Regions from separate parts of the Streptococcus caledonicus genome, predicted to be linked through region 2. Evidence: predicted binding sites of a transcription regulator. Region 2 holds the regulator's gene; the other holds the start of a gene.
The links. Region 2 encodes Rex, which represses fermentation and respiration genes when NADH is low (regulators of the CRP and FNR family bind a similar motif). Its sites were predicted from a motif close to TTGTGAANTANTTCACAA; they were not measured.
Positions count from the first base shown of each region.

Region 1: a site for Rex is predicted at 1,586-1,603, ahead of ACFPQ3_RS08970 (class II fructose-bisphosphate aldolase). Genes of this name have one in related genera too.

Region 1 covers NZ_JBHSOJ010000023.1:97,399-100,824, forward strand. The annotation lists gene ACFPQ3_RS08960 (1-deoxy-D-xylulose-5-phosphate synthase) at 1-621, shown strand, start outside; gene ACFPQ3_RS08965 (aldo/keto reductase) at 634-1,473, shown strand; gene ACFPQ3_RS08970 (class II fructose-bisphosphate aldolase) at 1,643-2,524, shown strand; gene ACFPQ3_RS08975 (APC family permease) at 2,954-3,426, shown strand, end outside.
Region 2 covers NZ_JBHSOJ010000015.1:267,952-271,377, forward strand. The annotation lists gene ACFPQ3_RS03165 (ribose-phosphate diphosphokinase) at 1-66, shown strand, start outside; gene ACFPQ3_RS03170 (cysteine desulfurase family protein) at 70-1,182, shown strand; gene ACFPQ3_RS03175 (DUF1831 domain-containing protein) at 1,268-1,615, shown strand; gene ACFPQ3_RS03180 (redox-sensing transcriptional repressor Rex) at 1,967-2,605, shown strand.

The sequences.
Region 1 (3,426 bases), on a different contig from region 2:
CTGATTGTGCGTGGTGCTAGTATCACTAACAGCGATCGTACGCACCAAGGAACTTTTGAACATGCCATGTTGGCAACCATTCCGAATCTCATTTATCTAGCGCCAGCTCATGTTGCTGAATTGAAAGAAATGCTGCGCTTTGCTAGTCAACAGACTGAAAATCCAGTCGTAATTTCTATTCCAGCACAACAAGATATGGAGAAGCAATATGTCAAAAAAGAATTTGCCACTCCAAACTATGATATTGTTCAAAAAGGGAGTCGTGTAGCCATTCTTGGCCTAGGTGGATTTTTACAATTAGGAAAAGAAGTCGCAGCTGCACTTGAAAAAGATGGTATTACTCCTACTGTCATCAATCCACGCTTTATTGCAAGTCTCGATGAAAAAACTCTGGAAAGCTTGAAAGACAACCATGAACTCGTGGTGACACTTGAAGATGGCTCTGTTGATGGTGGTTTTGGTCAACGTATTGCAGGTTTCTTTGGTCCAACAGAAGTGAAAGTTTTAGTCAAAGGCTCCCTTCGTGAATTTACAGAAGTCGTGCCGCAAGCCGAACTTTATGACAGATACCGTCTCAACAAAGAACAAATTGTAACAGATATCTTAGACATTTTAAAATAGGAGAATTAAATCATGACAACAATGTTTAACTTAAATGATGGACATAAAATCCCAGCACTTGGTTTTGGAACCTTTAAAGCAGCTGATGGAAACGAAGCTTACCAATCAACGCTAGATGCCCTTAAAGCTGGTTACCGTCACATTGACACGGCTGCTATCTATGGCAATGAAGAAAGTGTTGGCCGTGCAATCAAAGACAGTGGCATTCCACGTGAGGAACTCTACATCACAACAAAATTATGGAATGATTCTCATTCTTATGATTTGGCAAAAGCTGCGCTAGCAACCTCATTGAAAAAATTAGACTTGGATTATATTGACTTGTACCTTATCCACTGGCCAAATCCAAAAGCTTTCCGTGACAATTGGGAAGAAGCCAATGCAGAAGCATGGCGCTATATGGAAGAGGCTAAAGAAGCAGGCCTTGTTAAATCAATCGGTGTCAGCAACTTCCTTGTTCACCACTTAGAAGCACTAGCAAAAACAGCTAAAATTACTCCAGCAGTCAACCAAATTCGTTTGGCACCAGGCTGCTACCAAGAAGAAGTTGTCGAATATTGCCGCAAGCATGATATAGTCATCGAAGCTTGGGGACCTCTTGGGCAGGGAGAACTTTTCGGAAATGCTGATATGAAAGCCTTGGCTGAAAAATACGGTAAAACCATTGCCCAAGTTGCTCTTGCCTGGTCATGGCATGAAGGCTTTTTACCATTGCCAAAATCAGTGCATGAAGCTCGAATTAAAGAAAATATGGATTTCGCTGACATTGAACTCAGCCAAGAAGACGCTGAATTTATCAAAAATATATCAGGTTTGACAACAGCGCCAGACCCAGATAATACTAATTTCTAACAAGATTACCATTAGGAGAGCTTAGGCTCTTTTTTTAGTTTCTGATGTTAATGAGCATAAAAATCAGAATATTTCAAAGGTGATTAACCTAGTACTAGATTTATGAGAGGATTTGTGATAAAATAAACGAGTAATGGGTTTGACCCAAAAAAATATTAGGAGGCTCGAAATGCCATTAGTTTCAGCAGAAAAATTTGTCCAAGCAGCTCGTGAAAACGGCTATGCTGTCGGCGGATTTAACACAAACAACCTTGAGTGGACACAAGCTATCTTGCGCGCCGCTGAAGCAAAACAAGCTCCAGTTCTTATTCAAACTTCTATGGGTGCAGCTAAATACATGGGTGGTTATAAAGTGTGTCAATCACTTATTGCTAACCTTGTAGAATCAATGAACATCACTGTTCCAGTTGCTATTCATCTTGACCACGGTCACTATGAAGATGTTCTTGAGTGTATCGAAGTTGGTTACACTTCAGTAATGTTTGATGGATCACACCTTCCAGTAGAAGAAAACCTTCGCTTGGCTAAAGATGTTGTTGAAAAAGCTCACGCTAAAGGTATTTCAGTTGAAGCTGAAGTTGGTACTATCGGTGGTGAAGAAGACGGAATCATCGGTAAAGGTGAACTCGCTCCAATCGAAGATGCAGTAGCAATGGTTGAAACTGGAATTGACTTCCTTGCAGCTGGTATCGGTAACATTCATGGTCCATACCCAGAAAACTGGGAAGGTCTTGCTCTTGATCACCTTGAAAAATTGGCTGCCGCTATCCCAGGTTTCCCAATCGTTCTTCACGGTGGTTCTGGTATTCCTGATGAGCAAATCGTTGCTGCAATCAAACTTGGTGTTGCTAAAATCAACGTAAACACTGAGAGCCAAATCGCATTCTCAAACGCAACTCGTGAATTTGCACGTAACTACGATGCAAATGAAGCAGAATACGACAAGAAAAAACTCTTTGACCCACGTAAATTCTTGGCACCAGGTATCAAAGCTGTTCAAGGTGCTGTTGAAGAACGTATCGACGTATTTGGTTCAGCAAACAAAGCATAAGAATCTGCGAATAAATCTTTGATTTGGAGCAAACAAAGCTTAATTTAACGTTGAATAAAAAATGAAAGGATTTCCGATTAGGGAGTCCTTTTCCTATGCTTTAGATGCGAAGTAGTTTTATACTGTTCAGTTCTGCGAAAAATCTCAGACTACGAGTAAATAAAGAATAATAATATTAAAGTCTATCCGCTTTAGGTAGGCTTTTTTATTACTATGAATATCTATTTAAGAGCTAGATATTATTAATTAGGGCTATATTGTCTGAATTTTAGGTAAATTTACAATTTCTATTATTGTTCGGAGGGCGGAGCAAATAATCTTGTTATAGGGCATTCTTTAAGCTATAATGGTTAATGTTGATAGAAAAAGTAAAGATAAAAATTCGCTAAATACAAACGGTTAATAAGATATTGGAGGAAAATAGACTGAATGAACAAACAAGATAGAAAAGTTTATGGCTTGTCAACAGCCATCGCATTAATTGTTGGTGTAGTTATTGGATCGGGGATTTATTTTAAGGTTGATGACATTTTAACCTATGCTGGCGGAAATGTTGGTCTTGGGATGCTTATTATTATTCTTGGTTCTTTCTCGATCGTTTTTGGAGCTTTGAGTTTATCAGAGTTAGCGGCGCGAAATGATGATGACGGAGGGATTTTTTCCTATTACATGACCTACCTTCATCCTGGCTTAGCCGCATCGCTCGGTTTGTTTTCAGCATATGTTTACCTTCCAGCCTTAAATGCAGTTGTTGCATGGGTAGCAGCGAGCTTTACGCTTGGAAGTGGATCGGATTTGGAAAGTCAAATTCTATTAGCAGCAGTTTACCTTCTGCTTCTAGCAGTGATGAACATCTACTCTCGTGTTTTGGCAGGACGATTTCAATCTTTATCGACTGTCTT
Region 2 (3,426 bases):
GCCCTTGTCCGTATCCACGAGCATCAACCAGTAAGCCCACTCTTTGCATATAAACCTGGTAAGTAAACAATGATTTATTTTGACAATGCTGCAACTACTCCTTTAACTCCTTCTGTGATTGAAGCAATGACTTCAGTAATGGCAGAGCAGTTCGGCAATCCTTCTAGCTTACATACTTTTGGACGAAAAGCTAAACAATTATTACGCCATTATCGCTATGCTATTGCTCAAAGCTTAAAAACAGACGAGAAAAATATTATCTTTACTTCTGGCGGTACGGAGAGTAACAACACCGCTATTATCGGCTATGCATTAGCTAATCAAGAAAAAGGGAAACACCTGATTACTACAGCTACCGAACACCACTCTGTGTTACAAGCCATGTCTTATCTTGAAAAACGTTTTGGGTTTGAAGTCACTTATCTAAAACCTAGTAAAGGTCACATAACTGCGCAACAAGTTAGGGACGCCCTTCGTCCCGATACCTTATTAGTATCCATTATGCATGCTAATAACGAAACTGGAGACCTTAATCCCATTCCTGAAATTGGTCACCTTTTAAGTCAACATTCGGCTGTTTTTCATGTTGATGCCGTTCAAACAGTTGGAAAAATTACTGTATTACCAGACGATTGGCAAATTGACTTCTTATCTGCCTCTGCTCATAAATTTCATGGCCCTAAAGGGGTTGGCTTTCTTTATGCTAAGACCAATCACTTTGATAATCTCTTACATGGTGGTGATCAAGAAGATAAACGGCGTGCATCAACAGAAAATATGATTTCTTTAGCTGGTATGGCTACTGCGCTGACTGAAGCTACCAATCAGCTACATGAAAACCTCAACCATATTCATCACATTCGCCAAGCTTTTCTAACAGAACTGGAAGGCTTAGATTATTACATCAATTCAGGAAACGATTCCTTATCACATGTGTTAAATATTGGTTTTCCTAATGGTAATAATGGACTGCTGCTAACACAACTAGATTTAGCTGGATTTGCAGTCTCAACTGGTTCAGCTTGTACTGCTGGCGCTGTCACTCCAAGTCATGTGTTAACAAGTTACTATGGTGAAAGTTCTCCAAGACTTCGCGAATCCATTCGAATCAGTTTTGGAGAACAAAACACTGTTAAAGAAGCTCAGCTATTAGCACAACAATTAAAAAAATTATTAGCATAGCAACTACATTATGAAAGGAAATGGGTATGGAAAACATAAAAAATCGTGTCATTTCTTATGTCATCTATATCTTAAATAATTGATTATGGCTTTTGAAAAAGAAATTCATTTAACAGACTGTCGTTTTTCTTATGCGATTAGTCCTAAAATAAAAAAATACACTCTTCGTGATACAACTTTTATGCAAAATAAGGTTGGAAATTACGAATTGAATCGCCTTTTAGAAATTATTCCAAATTCTGGGGATGGTTTCCCATTAAAAATTACGATTAATAAAGATTTAACTGCTTTCAAACTTACTATTACAGATAAATCTGGGCTTCGTCTTGTCAATATCTTCAAAAATGAAGAACATAAAATTATGCAGGACAAATTTTACTTTTTGATGGATAGTTTAGTTGAACGCGATATCTTTACCAAACTAGAAGTCTAAATCAATAGGATAGTTCCTCCGATTCACTAGTAATCTTAAGGAACTGTCCTCATATTTTCATTCTTTCTTACTATTTGACGTTTTTCTATTGTCTTTTTTAAATTCTTATATGTTGATTTTTTCACAAAGTTTCATTATAATAAGAATAGACTAAACATGAAAAAAGAGATTGAGACAAAAGTCATGATTTCGAAGTCTTGACCATCACAGTCGTATAGGATGGCCGCTAACGACTGTGTAGAAAAGTTTTGGGACTCCCAATCAACTACTGCATCTATCTGCTATTACTATCAAAAAGAGATGATTGAGATATTTTTGTTCCAACCTCAATTATTTTAGAAAGAGACAACTATGTTAGAAAAAAATATTCCAAATGCAACTGCTAAACGACTAGCTTTATATTACCGAATTTTTAAACGCCTCCATGCTGATAAAGTTGCTAAAGCTAGCTCTCAACAAATCGCTGATGCTATGGGAATTGATCCTGCGACTGTTCGTCGAGACTTTTCTTATTTTGGCGAACTCGGACGTCGTGGTTTTGGTTACGATACTCAAAAATTAATGAATTTCTTCGCAGAATTACTAGGAGACCATTCTACAACTAATGTCATGTTAGTTGGTGTAGGTAATATCGGTCGTGCTTTGTTACACTATCGTTTCCATGATCGCAACAAAATGCAAATTGCCCTTGCTTTTGATACTGATGACAATGAATTAGTTGGCACAAAAACAGGGGATGGGATTCCTATTTATGGTATCTCAAGTCTTAAACATCATATTGCTAATACACATGTAGAAACTGCTATTTTAACTGTTCCTTCAACTAAAGCTCAAGAAGTGGCTGATATCCTCGTTGATGCAGGAATCCGTGGTATCTTAAGCTTTTCACCAGTTAATCTCCAAGTTCCTGAAAATGTTGTTGTGCAATATGTAGACTTAACAAGTGAACTTCAAACGTTACTCTACTTTATGAATAATCAAGATAAATAAATCAATAGCCGAGGAGAATACTTGACTCCTCAGCTATTTTTTTATATTATCAGATTACTTGTTTTTTCATTATATAGTAAATTAGATTTAATACTTATTTCAAAATCAAAACGATACATTGTTGGCTTTTTTAGGAGCTATTCCTTAGCTGTGGGTGCAAACAATCTCCTGCGAGTTCTATTTTTTGGGGGGCGAGTCTTATTGCTTTTTAATTTCCAAGCAACAGCTTCAATCAGTCTTAAAGTCTGTTAACTCTCCATCCTATCGCCCTAGGATCCTTCTTCTAGAGCTTTCACCGCAGCACAAAGTCTTCACAATCATAGTAATTTTGTTACCTTGGATACTGTTGTCTCTAATCGGAAAACGACAAACTCCATCCTCGGTAAGTGGTTAAAATCATAACAGCTTTCTGCTATGGAAAGGAAACTTGAAAGGGTAGGGCCTTTCAAGTGAGCCATGAAACCAAAGGTTTGTTGACGTGCTAACCATATGAGGAGAGCAGGAGAAAAATGTTTTTGTCTATGTCTAATTTTGATTTTTATAGAGTATAAAATGGAACTCCGCAAGAGATTGTGACGCTGACTTCGCTAGCACCATTTCTTACCTCCAAAGGTCTCCCAGACTTTTGGAGCAGCCCCACACCACATTAAAATAAGTACTAATAAAATCTAAATCACTATAATTATAAAGAAGAAGGTCGTTCTAAATCACAACAAAGTAAAGGACCAGAAGCATCACAAAAGTACAACAAGATAACTCTGTATTATTTTTAGTACTAAAATGCATCACTGTGAATCACATTATCACGGTAGTAAAATAAA